2 linked regions of the Shimia isoporae genome follow. The main gene of each other region encodes a partner of the protein of the gene in region 2 in a complex. Links are inferred from orthologs where the notes say so. Each region holds a gene or a part of one and is shown on either strand. Other genes may lie near its edges. The genes, in order: uvrA and mfd.

What was found.
Region 1: the proteins of mfd (region 2) and uvrA are in contact, whole or in part, in a crystal structure (PDB 4DFC), measured with the Escherichia coli proteins. The link is inferred for Shimia isoporae from one-to-one orthologs.

Annotation. Positions count from the first base shown.
Region 1 is NZ_SMGR01000001.1:1,245,694-1,252,058, reverse strand. Bases 1,321-4,699 are described here. They hold uvrA (excinuclease ABC subunit UvrA), read right to left. Parts: upstream 4,380-4,699; coding sequence 1,521-4,379; downstream 1,321-1,520. Other genes in these bases: lpdA (dihydrolipoyl dehydrogenase), read right to left, coding at 4,641-4,699; BXY66_RS06140 (Hint domain-containing protein), read left to right, coding at 1,321-1,332. Outside these bases: more of BXY66_RS06140, read left to right, coding at 1-1,320; more of lpdA, read right to left, coding at 4,700-6,035; BXY66_RS06125 (hypothetical protein), read left to right, coding at 6,178-6,365. UniProt on the Escherichia coli protein: The UvrABC repair system catalyzes the recognition and processing of DNA lesions. UvrA is an ATPase and a DNA-binding protein. A damage recognition complex composed of 2 UvrA and 2 UvrB subunits scans DNA for abnormalities.
Region 2 is NZ_SMGR01000001.1:1,376,481-1,383,464, forward strand. Bases 1,149-5,146 are described here. They hold mfd (transcription-repair coupling factor), read left to right. Parts: upstream 1,149-1,472; coding sequence 1,473-4,946; downstream 4,947-5,146. Other genes in these bases: BXY66_RS06760 (component of SufBCD complex), read left to right, coding at 1,149-1,442; BXY66_RS06770 (multidrug effflux MFS transporter), read right to left, coding at 4,992-5,146. Also shown: hemB (porphobilinogen synthase), read right to left, coding at 1-800; more of BXY66_RS06760, read left to right, coding at 918-1,148; more of BXY66_RS06770, read right to left, coding at 5,147-6,203; BXY66_RS06775 (DsbA family oxidoreductase), read right to left, coding at 6,392-6,984. UniProt on the Escherichia coli protein: Couples transcription and DNA repair by recognizing RNA polymerase (RNAP) stalled at DNA lesions. Mediates ATP-dependent release of RNAP and its truncated transcript from the DNA, and recruitment of nucleotide excision repair machinery to the damaged site.

The sequences.
Region 1 (6,365 bases), 130 kb from region 2 along the record:
CGTGGAAACACCTCCACGAACACGACGGGTGAAAACAACAACGCGCTTTTCAACGACGTCGCGGGAACAAGCACCTTTGACGCATCATACATGGTCATCGACTTCAACGGCTCCGCCGGCGAAATGCTGACCATCGATTTCGTGCTCTCATCGGAAGAATACCCGGAGTACCTGTCCTACAACGACGCTATTGGCGTTTGGGTCAACGGGGTCGAAGCCCAGATTTCCGTCGGTGACGGCACCGCCACCATTGGCAACATCAACGACGCCAACGAAAACATTTACAACGACAACTCAAACGACGAATTCAACACCGAAATGGACGGCTTTACGATCACCCTGACGTTCGTTGCGCCGCTACAGGACGGTGTAAATGAGCTGATTATCGGCATCGCGGATGCGCAGGACAGCAGCTATGACTCCAATTTGCTGATCGCAGGCGGGTCCGTACAAACAGCCATCGTTGCCCAGGATGATGCGGTTTCGATCAAATACGGCGGAACAAAAAATCTCAATGTTCTGGACAACGACAACTCGACCGCAGGCCCTACCCTGACAATCACACATATCAATGGCGTCGCCGTCAGCGCAGATGGAAGCGGCGGGTTGCCAAACAGCGTCACGCTGTCGACAGGACAAGTCGTGACACTGAATGCCGATGGAACCCTCACCATCGACGCCGACACGGACAACGAAACCGTCTACTTCAACTACACAATCGAAGACGAGGACGGGAATACCGACACGGCGCTTGTCGAAATTGAACAGCATCCCCCCTGTTTTACTGCAGGCACGCTGATACGCACGTCGGACGGCGACGTACCAGTCGAGCATCTGCGGCGCGGAATGCTGCTGCAAACCCTCGATCATGGCCTGCAACCAATTGAATGGATTGGCAGTTCCCGCATGGCGCCTCGTTTTGACTCACTGCCCATCCGCATCAAGGCCGGTGTTCTGGACAACGAGCGCGACCTGATCGTCTCCCCGCAACACCGCGTCCTTCTGACCGGTGCCCGCGCAGAGTTGCTCTTTGGCAGCGACGAAGTTCTCGTCAAGGCCAAGCATCTGGTGAACGAGCGTGACGTCCTGCGCTGTCCGACAGACGAGACCATCACCTACTTCCACATCCTGCTTCCGCAGCACGAGCTGGTGTTCTCCGAAGGTCAATGGAGCGAAAGCTTCATGCCCGGACCGATGACCCGCCACAGCTTTGATCCGTTTGCAAACCGATCACTGCGCGTGATCATGTCCAAGCGCGGTGTCGACACGCAAGACGTATCAGCACGTCCCAGTCTGCGCAGCTTCGAAGCCGCCGCGCTTTTGGCCGCTTAATGCATTGAAAGGCCCGCATCCTGCGCGATGCTGCTCTTTTCTTTGGAGGCTTCCGCAGCAGGATGGAGCACAAGCACCATCATCCGTCTCAAACCGGACTCAAGCGGCCGGTTCGCTGGTCTTTGCGGGGCGCGACGAATGGCACCGGCCTCCCGCCCTGCCCGAGCAGAGCGGGAAGCCGGCTACGATCATTCCGCCGCCACCTTCTTGGCGCCAAGCATCTCCTTGAGATAACGCCCGGTATGACTGCGTTCTACTTCGGCCACCTCTTCAGGCGTGCCAACCGCAACCACTTCTCCGCCACCATCGCCCCCTTCAGGGCCAATATCGATAATGTGGTCGGCCGTCTTAACCACGTCCAGATTGTGCTCGATCACCACAACCGAATTGCCCTGATCCACAAGTTCGTGCAGCACATCGAGCAGCTTGCGAACATCCTCGAAATGCAAACCCGTTGTCGGCTCGTCCAGAATGTAGAGCGTCCGCCCCGTCGAGCGTTTCGCGAGTTCCTTGGACAGTTTCACCCGCTGCGCTTCACCGCCTGACAGCGTCGTTGCCTGCTGACCCACCTTGATGTAGCCAAGCCCGACACGCATGAGAGCGTCCATCTTGTCCCGAATGCTGGGAACTGCCTTGAAGAACTCCTGAGCCTCCTCGACGGTCATATCAAGAACGTCGGCTATGCTCTTGCCTTTAAACTTGATTTCCAGAGTTTCGCGATTGTACCGAGCGCCTTTACAGGTTTCGCACTCCACGTAGACATCCGGCAAGAAGTGCATCTCGATCTTGATCACACCGTCGCCTTGGCACGCTTCGCAACGCCCCCCTTTGACGTTGAAGCTGAAGCGCCCCGGTTTGTAGCCACGCGCCTTTGCCTCGGGTAAACCGGCAAACCAGTCCCGAATTGGAGTAAAGGCGCCTGTGTAAGTCGCGGGGTTGGACCGCGGTGTCCGCCCGATTGGTCGCTGGTCGATGTCGATGACCTTGTCCAGATGCTCCAGCCCCCGGATGGTTTCACAGGGTGCTGGCGTCTGCCGCGCTCCGTTGAGCCGCATAGAGGCTGTCTTGAACAGCGTTTCAATCGTCAGAGTCGACTTGCCGCCTCCTGACACGCCGGTCACGCAAACAAATTTGCCCAGCGGGAATTTGGCACTCACCTTTTTCAGGTTGTTGCCCGTGGCCTTCACCACTTCGACAGATTTCCCATTGCCCTCTCGCCGCTCTGCAGGCACTGCAATTTCCCGCGCGCCGCTCAGGTATTGCCCGGTCATTGACGCCGGATCAGCGGCAATTTCCTCGGGCTTGCCCTTTGACACCACTTGGCCACCGTGCACACCGGCACCCGGACCGATGTCGAAGACATAATCCGCCTCGCGGATCGCCTCCTCATCGTGCTCCACGACAATAACGGTGTTGCCCTGATCCCGCAGGTTTTTCAGCGTTGTCAGCAGCCGCCCGTTGTCGCGTTGATGCAATCCAATCGAGGGCTCGTCGAGCACATATAGCACGCCTGTCAGGCCAGAGCCGATCTGGCTCGCCAGACGAATACGCTGACTCTCGCCACCCGAAAGCGTTCCACTGTTCCGGCTAAGTGTCAGATACTCCAGCCCCACGTTGTTGAGGAACCCGAGCCGCTCACGGATTTCCTTCACAATCGCGCGTGCGATTTCCTGTTTTTGCGGTGTCAGATGGTTCGGCACATCCTCGATCCACGCGAGCGCCTCGCGAATGGATTTCTCTACCACCTGCCCAACGTGCAAACCGGCGATTTTCACAGCCAGCGCTTCTGGCCGCAAACGATAGCCCTCGCAAGTCCCGCAGGGTCGGTTGTTCTGGTACCGTTCGAATTCCTCTCGGATCCAGCTGCTGTCCGTCTCGCGGTAACGGCGCTCCATATTCGGGATCACACCTTCGAAAACGCGGGTTACCTGATAAACCCGTCCGCCTTCATCGTAGCGGAATTCGATCTCTTCCTCGCCTGAGCCATAAAGGAACACCTGCTGCACCTTCTTGGGCAGCTGCTTCCAAGGCGTGTTCTTGTCAAACTCGTAGTGTTTGGCAATCGCTTCAATCGTTTGCAGGAAATATGGAGACTTGCCTTTTCGCCAAGGCGCCAGCGCCCCGTCATAGACCTTCAAGGTTACATCCGGCACAACCAGCCGTTCGTCAAAGAAAAGCTCCACACCAAGCCCGTCGCAATCCGGACAGGCTCCGAAAGGCGCGTTGAACGAAAACATACGTGGCTCGATCTCGGGAATCGTGAACCCGCTGACCGGACAGGCAAAGTTCTCCGAGAATGTGATCCTTTCCGGATCGCCTTCCTTCGGCGCAGTCTCCAGAACCGAAATCCCGTCTGCCAGATCAAGAGCTGTGCGCAAACTGTCCGCCAGGCGCGTCTCCACGCCTTCCCGCACTACGATGCGGTCAACGACGACATCGATGTCATGACGGAACTTCTTGTCCAGTGTCGGCGGCTCGTCCAGTTCATAGAAAGCACCGTCCACCTTAACGCGCTGAAACCCCTGCTTGCGCAATTCAAGGAATTCCTTGCGATACTCACCTTTTCTGTCACGCACAATCGGCGCAAGGAGGTAGGCACGGGTGCCTTCTTCCATTTCCATGATCCGGTCGACCATGTCCTGCACCTGCTGCGCCTCGATCGGCAGGCCGGTGGCCGGAGAGTATGGCGTCCCTGCTCTCGCGAACAGCAAACGCAGGTAGTCATAGATCTCGGTCACCGTGCCAACGGTCGAACGGGGGTTCTTCGATGTGGTTTTTTGCTCGATGGAAATCGCGGGACTCAAGCCGCTGATGTGATCCACGTCCGGCTTTTCCATCATATCGAGGAACTGCCGCGCATAAGCCGACAGGCTTTCGACATAGCGGCGCTGCCCCTCAGCATAAATTGTGTCGAACGCCAGCGACGACTTGCCAGAGCCTGAAAGTCCGGTAATTACCACCAGCTCGTCGCGTGGAATATCCACATCGATCGACTTCAGGTTATGCTCGCGCGCGCCGCGCACCTCGATATTCTTCAGCTCGGCCATTCAAACCCCCAACGGATACAGCACAAGACATAGGGCAGCCGGCGAAAACTGCCAACCAGATATTGCGAACATAGAGAGAACATTTTATTTCGCCAAGCCCGTTTTGGCACTGGCTTGGCGTTGCGTTCCGAATTTCATTGCCGCGTCAGAAGATTACGAAGCGTCGGCCAAATCAGATGTGCATTGTCACGTCCGCGTGTTCAAATATCGATCTGAAACGCACCGACGCGTTGCCGACGTAAAACCGATGTTTGGCAGCGGTCAAATGTGGATCACACGATCAAATGCATCAAGCACACTCTCATGCATCATTTCGCTGAGCGTCGGATGCGGGAAGACTGTCTCCATAAGCTCGGCCTCCGTGGTCTCAAGCTGGCGACCAACCACGTAGCCCTGTATGAGTTCGGTCACTTCCGCTCCAACCATATGCGCCCCCAGAAGCTCACCGGTCTTGGCGTCAAACACGGTTTTTACAAGCCCTTCGGGTTCTCCCAGCGCAATTGCCTTGCCATTGCCGATGAACGGGAACCGACCGACTTTGACGTCGTGCCCTGCCTCCTTTGCCTTGGCCTCGGTCATCCCGACACTGGCAACCTGTGGGTGGCAATAGGTACAGCCGGCAATGCTGCCCGGTTTGATCGGATGCGGCTTTCCGCCTGCGATAAGTTCAGCAACCATAACACCTTCATGGCTTGCCTTGTGCGCCAACCACGGCGCGCCCGCGATGTCGCCAATTGCGTACAATCCATCAACACCAGTGCGGCAGTACTCGTCCGTGACCACATGCGTTCTGTCGATGTTCACCCCCAGAGCCTCAAGCCCGAGGTTTTCAACATTCCCGACAATGCCAACCGCAGAAATCACCGTATCAAATTCATGGGTTTCAACCTTGCCACCCGTCTCGATATGCGCGGTCACTTTTCCTTTGGCACGATCCAGCTTCTTAACCATGGCTTGCTCCATGATCTTCATGCCCTGTTTTACAAATTTCTTTTTTGCAAAAGCACTTATCTCTTCATCTTCAACCGGCAGAACACGATCCATGACCTCGACAACGGTGGTGTCCGCACCAAGTGTGTTAAAGAAGCTCGCAAATTCGATTCCGATCGCTCCAGAGCCAATCACCAGAAGTTTCTTGGGCATGCGCGGCGGTTGAAGCGCGTGGCGATACGTCCAAACAAGATCTCCATCTGCTTCCAGCCCGGGGAGCTCGCGCGCCCGCGCGCCTGTCGCGAGAATGATGTTCTTGGCCGTCAGTTCCTCGGTGCCTTGTTCGGTCTTCACCGACACCTTGCCCTTCGCCGGAATACTGGCTTCCCCCATCACAACCGTGACTTTGTTTTTTTTCATCAGAAAGCCCACGCCACCGCTCAACTGCTTGGCGACAGCCCGCGAACGGCTGACCACGGCATCGATGTCGTATCCAATTTTGTCCGCCGACAAGCCAAACTCACTGGCCCGCTCCATCAGATGGAAAACCTCGGCAGAACGCAGCAGGGCCTTCGTCGGAATACAGCCCCAGTTTAGGCAAATACCCCCAAGGTTTTCACGCTCGACAATGGCCACTTTCTGACCCAGTTGCGCTGCGCGAATGGCGGCGACATAGCCCCCTGGACCCGATCCGATCACGATAACGTCGAAACTGCTGGCAGCCATCTGCGTCTCCTCCTGCGGTGTTATCGCTGACACTAGATTACTTGTGTGGCCACTTCAACGCGCCGCTTCCGTGATTTCCGCTGGCAATTGAACGCCCTGCGCATCATCCTGCGCTCAAAGCGAAAATTGCGGGAGGCCCGTCATGAAAACCGTAAAAGACCTGCTGCTGGCACTACTGAATGCAACGCTGATCCTTGTGGCTCTGTGCCTGTTTCTGTTGTGGCAAGTGTCACGCAGCGGAGAGCGGATCGCGGCAAGCTTTGCACAGAGTCTGACACAACTTAACCCTGTCGAACAAAGTGTGGATGGTCTCCGCGAAGAAGTTGTGAC
Region 2 (6,984 bases):
CGGCGACAGATGTCCAGATAGGGCATCCCTGGTTTGACCATAACCATGTCTGCGCCTTCAGCGATGTCGCGGGATACGCAGCGCAGAGCCTCGTCGCTGTTGGCCGGATCCATCTGGTATGTTGTCTTGTCGCCCTTGAGCGCGCCGGATGCGCCGACTGCGTCGCGGAATGGTCCGTAAAAGGCCGACGCATATTTGGCTGCGTAACTCATGATGGTCACGTTGGTGTGACCGGCTGCTTCGAGAGCTGTGCGGATGGCGCCAATTCGACCATCCATCATGTCGGACGGGCCAATGATATCGGCGCCTGCTTCAGCTTGTGAAAGTGCCTGTTTCACAAGGGCTTCAACTGTCTCGTCGTTCAGGATCTGGCCGTCCACAACGAATCCGTCGTGGCCGTTGATATTGTACGGGTCCAAAGCGACGTCGGTCATGATAGCAATCTCGGGGACGGCCTCCTTGATGGCACGGGTCGCACGGTTGGACAGGTTGTCAGGGTTCCAAGCTTCGGCGCAGTCTTCGGTTTTCAACGATGGATCGGTGTAAGGAAACAGGCAGATCACCGGTATGCCCAAATCTGCGGCCTCGCGGGCCGCTTCCACGATTTTGTCAACCGACCGGCGCACCACCCCAGGCATGGAGGGAACAGGTTCCTCAATGCCTTCGCCGTCACGCACAAACACCGGCCAGATCAAATCGTCTGCTGTCAGGGTGTTTTCTCTGACCAGACCACGAAAAGCAGCCGTTTGGCGGGTGCGGCGCAGGCGGGCGGACGGGAAGGGCGCTGGAGTTTGTTTCATGTTGTCCTCGACGTAACGGTTCTTCAGAGGTGCCACGGAAATTCGCATACCTCAAGGGCTAGGAATTGGCGCATTGGCAGGGTATGTCGGTTAGAAATCTTTACAGGCAGACGAACCTTGGACCTGAGCCAGACCGTTTTCGAACTTATTGATATGCGCAGCTTTTCCAATCTTTGGTATTGGATTGCCTTGGCTGTGGCATGGTCCAGCGCAAGCCATTGGGTGCTGGGGGTTCCTTGGGACACGGTTTTACGTGCGCGTAGGGTTGGTGGACAGGCCGAAGATGACCTGACCGATCTGGTTCGTATCAACATCAACCGGATTCTCTACATTGCAGATGTGTCTGGTACATGGCTGATATTGCTAGGGTTTTTCGTGCACACCTTGCTCATCGGTCTCGGGTTTTTCTATGGTGTGGAATTTGCTCAGGCTGTGTTTTTGTTGATGGGGCCAATGTCGCTGGTCGGTGCAATGAGCGTTGTGACCGCGCGCAAAATCCGGGCGGAGTCCTGCGTTGGGGAACCCTTGCGCAGGCGATTGGGGCGCCACAGATTTTGGGTGCAACTCTTGGGCATGTTCTCCATCTTTGTGTCTTCGCTATGGGGCATGTATCAGAACTTTCTCGTTTCTCCGCTGGGCTGATCCGGCGAACCATGACTGGACTTACGGACAATGCGTGATGCGCAACACATTCTGGTGGGCGGTGCGCCCGAAGGGTATGACGCCAAGCTGATTTTGGACGAGGTCGCCAAATCAGGCGGGCCGGTTCTTCACATTTCGCGCGATGATAAGCGACTGGCTGCAATGAAGGCGGCACTGGCGTTTTTTCAGCCGGATATGCCAGTGATCACCTTTCCCGGTTGGGACTGCTTGCCATATGACCGCGTTTCGCCGAACGCGGACATTTCGGCAACCCGAATGGCGACATTGGCCGCGCTGGTTCACGATATGCCGTCGCGGTTTGTTCTGTTGACAACACTGAATGCAGCTACTCAGCGCGTGCCGGCACGGGAGTTGCTGAAGGAAGCCGCGTTTAAGGCCGAAGTTGATGGGCGCATCGACGAAGATGCGCTGCGCAAGTTCCTTGTTCGTATGGGTTTTGTGCAATCCCCCACAGTAATGGAGCCGGGCGACTATGCCATTCGAGGCGGTATCATCGATATCTTTCCGCCGGGCGACAGTGGCCCCGTGCGACTTGATCTGTTCGGGGATGTTCTCGATGGGGCGCGGAGGTTTGATCCGGCGACGCAACGCACGACAGAGAAACTGGACCGGATCGAGCTGGCACCTGTGAGCGAGATTGTTCTGGACGAAGCCGCAATCACCCGGTTCCGTCAGAACTACAGGATCGAGTTTGGGGCTGCGGGGACAGACGATCCGCTCTACGAAGCGGTGAGTGCGGGTCGCAAACATCAGGGTGTCGAGCACTGGCTCCCTTTCTTCCACGAGCGTCTGGAAACTCTGTTTGACTATTTGCCTCATGCGGTCATTTCGCTGGATGACCAAACCGATGCTGTGCGTCTATCGCGATGGGATTCGGTCAAAGATCAGTTCGAAACGCGCAAACATGCGATGAGCCAGAAGAGCCGGATCGATACGGTCTACAAGCCCGTCCCTCCAGAATTATTGTATCTTGATGAGGGCGCTTGGGACGCGGCGGTCAAAGGGCGGCGGTTGCTCAATTTTAAGCCTTTGCCTCAGGCATCCGGACCCGGAGCCATCGATGCTGGAGGGCGTATCGGGCGGAACTTTTCGCCAGAGCGTCAGTTGGAAAATGTCAGTCTTTTTGGTGTGTTGGCGGATCATGTTCGCGCAAGACTCGCCGTTGGGCCGGTTGTTGTTGCCAGCTATTCGGACGGTGCGCGTGAACGATTGAGCGGTCTGATCGAAGATGAGGGGTTGGCGGAGACGGTTCATGTTTCGGATGCCAGTCGCATCGGAAAAGCCGGGTTGTTTCTGGCGGTCTGGTCCTTGGAACATGGTTTTGAAACCGACAAGCTGACGGTTATCTCAGAACAGGATGTATTAGGGGATCGCCTGATCCGCGCACCAAAGAAACGGCGGCGTGCGGAGAACTTCTTGACGGAAACGCAATCACTGAGTCCCGGTGATCTGGTGGTGCATGTCGACCACGGGATCGGTCGCTTCAGTGGGCTTGAGGTGGTGACGGCCGCGGGAGCGGCGCACGAGTGCATTCTTCTTGAATATGCAGAAAAATCAAAGCTTTATTTGCCTGTCGAAAACATAGAGCTGCTTTCGAAGTACGGCCATGATGAAGGCTTGCTCGACCGGTTGGGTGGTGGTGCCTGGCAGGCGAAGAAGGCGAAGCTGAAAGAGCGCATCCGCGAGATGGCGGACCGCTTGATCCGCGTGGCAGCCGAGAGGGAACTGAGGTCGGCGCCTGTGCTTGAGGCACAGCACCACGCTTGGGAAGAGTTTTCGGCACGGTTCCCATATCAGGAAACGGATGATCAGCTTCGAGCCATTGAGGATGTCATTGGTGATCTTGCGGCTGGTCGGCCTATGGACCGGTTGGTGTGCGGGGATGTCGGATTTGGAAAAACCGAAGTGGCCATGCGGGCGGCTTTTGTCGCCGCGATGTCGGGCCAGCAAGTGGCTGTCATAGCCCCTACGACCTTGTTGGCGCGTCAACATGCCAAAAGTTTCGCCGAGCGATTTAGAGGATTTCCTCTGGAAGTTAGGTCTTTGTCCCGTTTTGTCGGGGCAAAGGAAGCCGACAAGACCCGCGATGGTCTGAGCCGTGGGACGGTCGACATCGTTGTGGGCACACATGCGCTGCTTGCGAAGGGCATCCGGTTCAAGAATCTGGGTCTCCTGATCATTGACGAGGAACAGCATTTTGGCGTGTCGCACAAAGAACGCCTAAAGCAGATGCGCAGCGACGTGCATGTTTTGACCCTGACGGCAACACCGATCCCCAGAACTCTGCAACTGAGCCTGTCCGGTGTGCGCGACTTGTCGATTATCGGCACACCGCCCGTCGATCGTTTGTCGATCCGGACCTACGTCAGCGAATTCGATGCGGTCACGATAAGAGAGGCTTTGTTAAGAGAGCACTACAGAGGCGGGCAGTCGTTCTATGTTGTTCCGAGAGTAAGTGATCTGCCTGATATTGAAGAGTTTTTGCGCGAACAGGTTCCAGAGGTCAGCTTTGTCACAGCGCATGGCCAGATGGCCGCGGGTGAACTCGATGACCGTATGAACGCGTTCTACGACGGGAAGTATGATGTCCTGTTGGCGACGACGATTGTGGAAAGCGGGTTGGACATTCCTACGGCGAACACAATGGTGGTTCACCGTGCAGATATGTTCGGTTTGGCGCAGCTTTATCAAATCCGTGGGCGTGTCGGGCGGTCCAAAACGCGTGCGTATGCCTATTTGACGACGAAGCCGCGGGTGAAGCTGACAGCGCCCGCAGAAAAGCGGCTTCGGGTGCTGGGCTCCCTGGATACGCTGGGAGCCGGATTTACCTTGGCTTCTCAAGACCTTGATATTCGCGGCGCAGGCAATCTGTTAGGCGAAGAACAGTCCGGTCAGATGCGCGATGTTGGCTATGAGCTCTATCAATCGATGCTTGAGGAGGCGATAGCCAAGATCAAGGCGGGCGAACTTGAAGGCCTGAATGATGGCGACGATCAATGGGCGCCCCAGATAAACCTGGGCGTGCCTGTGCTGATACCTGAGAAATATGTTCCGGACCTGGATGTTCGTCTCGGTCTGTATCGCCGTCTGAGTGGATTGCAGGGCAAGGTCGAGCTTGAGGGTTTCGCCGCCGAATTGATCGACCGCTTTGGTAAATTGCCTAAGGAAGTCAACACGTTGTTGTTGATCGTGCGTATCAAGGAGATGTGCAAGAAGGCGGGCATTGCCAAGTTGGACGGCGGGCCGAAGGGCGCGACGATCCAGTTCCACAACGACAAGTTTGCGTCACCTTCAGGTTTGGTGGAATTTATTCAGGACCAGAAAGGTTTGGCGAAGGTCAAAGACAACAAGATTGTTGTGCGCCGCGATTGGAAAAAAGACAGCGACAAGATCAAGGGCGCATTTGCGATTGCGCGGGATCTCGCGGCCAAAGTTGTGGCTGAAAAGAAGCGCAAAAAGGCGGCGAAAGGCACATCTGCATAACGTCGGCAAAACGTCAGTATTGCGTCGGTGCCTTGCCAGTTAGCTTCATGCGAGGGCCTGTTCCTGTCTGCGCATCTGAAGCATCAGGCCGAAGGCAATCGTGAACAGCAGGGTCATCGAGAGAGCCAAGGGCAGGGCGGTTCCATCAAACATCAGTGCGATGGGCGTGGCAATTATACCGCCGGCGATAGTGGAGACCGCGCCCATCACGGACGCCGCAGTTCCAGCCATGTGTCCGAGGGGTTCCATCGCAAGCGCGTTCAGGTTGCCAATGGTCATGCCGACAAAGAAGAAACCCGACAACTGCCAGAACGCGAAGGCGTAGAACTGAGTGTCAGTGTCGCTGATCATCGTGCAGGCCACCATAGCAATGCCGATGAAGACCTGCGCACAGAGTGCCGTTGTCACAAGGTAGCGCATACCCAGCCGCATCACGAGACGCGCGTTCAGAAAACTTGCCGAGCCCGAGATCAAGGCGATGCCTGCAAACCAATAGGGGAATTCTTCGGCGCGCCCGTAAGTCTGGTCATAGATCGGTTGCACCGAACTGATGAGGCCGAACAACCCCGCAAAAATCAAGGATTGCACCATCATTGAGGTGCGAACGGCGGGAATGCCCCACATCTCTCGCATGCCGTCCCACAGCTTTCTGAACTTGAAAGGTCGACGGTTTTCCACTGCGAGAGGTTCCGGCAGGCGGATGCCAATCCAGAGCACGGAAATCATGGAGAACACCATGAAGGCCACAAAAATTCCACGCCAACTGCTGAAGTCGATGATGAATTGGCCGATCAGCGGCGCTACGGCCGGGACCAGTGTAAAGATCATCATTGAAAATGACATGATACGTGCCATTTCACGGCCCTCGAACAGGTCGCGTACGATGGCAAGTGTCACAATGCGTGGTCCGGCCGCCCCGATGCCCATTACAAGGCGGGCGCCGAGCACCCACTCGAGAGTTTCAGAGTACCATCCAATGAAGGCGCAGAGTGAATAGATCATCGCGCCGGAAATCAGCACAACCTTGCGCCCGAACCGATCCGACAGGGGACCGGTAAAAAGGGTTCCGATACCCATTCCCATGACGAAGGACGTGATGATCAAAGTGGCCTGGTTGAGGTTGCCGGGACTGAGCTCAGCTGCAATGGACGGCAAAGCCGGCAACATCGCGTCAATGGAGAACGCGATCGTGGCGAACATCATGGCGCAAAGCGCGATGAATTCGACCTGCGACATTGGCAGGTTATCTTTGGTCATGCTCGGCTCCCTGGATCATCCGGGCGCAGACGGGACGCTCGACGCGGGGCGTCCGAGGCGGCGGGCCTTTGGCTTGAATGAACGTGCTAAATAGTCTCCGGCGGTCAAAATCGGTCGCGGGATAGTCGAAGCTTAGCGTGGGGGCGGGCAGGTCACAAGTGGGAAAATGAATGACCGTTCAGCGGCGGTCAACTGTCCTGTTGTGCCTTTAGTTCACCCATGACCTGACGCCAGAGTTCCACGGGTTGGGCACCGGGGACAGCGTGCTGGTTGGCCACGATGAAGGTTGGCACCGAGTTTACGCCCATTTGCCGGGAGTGTTCATCGCGTTGCTGGATATTCTCGATGTCAGCATCAGAGGCGAGAAGTTTGGCGACAACGGCGGCATCCATACCGGCACTGTCTGCGAGGTCAGCGAGGACTTCGGCGTTACCGATGTCCCGGCCTTCCTTGAAGTATGCTTTGAACAGCGCATTTACGATGGCGTTCTGTTTGCCTTCGATACCTGACCAATGGATCAAACGATGCGCGTCAACCGTGTTCGGCGTGCGTTGGATCGCGCCAAAGTCGATATCGAGACCTTCTTCCTCAGCATGACGTGCAATTTCCGAATAGACACGCACTGCGTTTTCTTTGCCGCCAAATTTGGTTTCCAGATACTCGCGCCGGTCCATGCCTTCTTTGGGCATATCTGGATTGAGTTGAAAGGGGTGCCATTCAATCAAAAAGGGATGGTCGCCTTCAGCTTCCATTGCCTTTTCAAGGCGGGTTTTCCCAATCA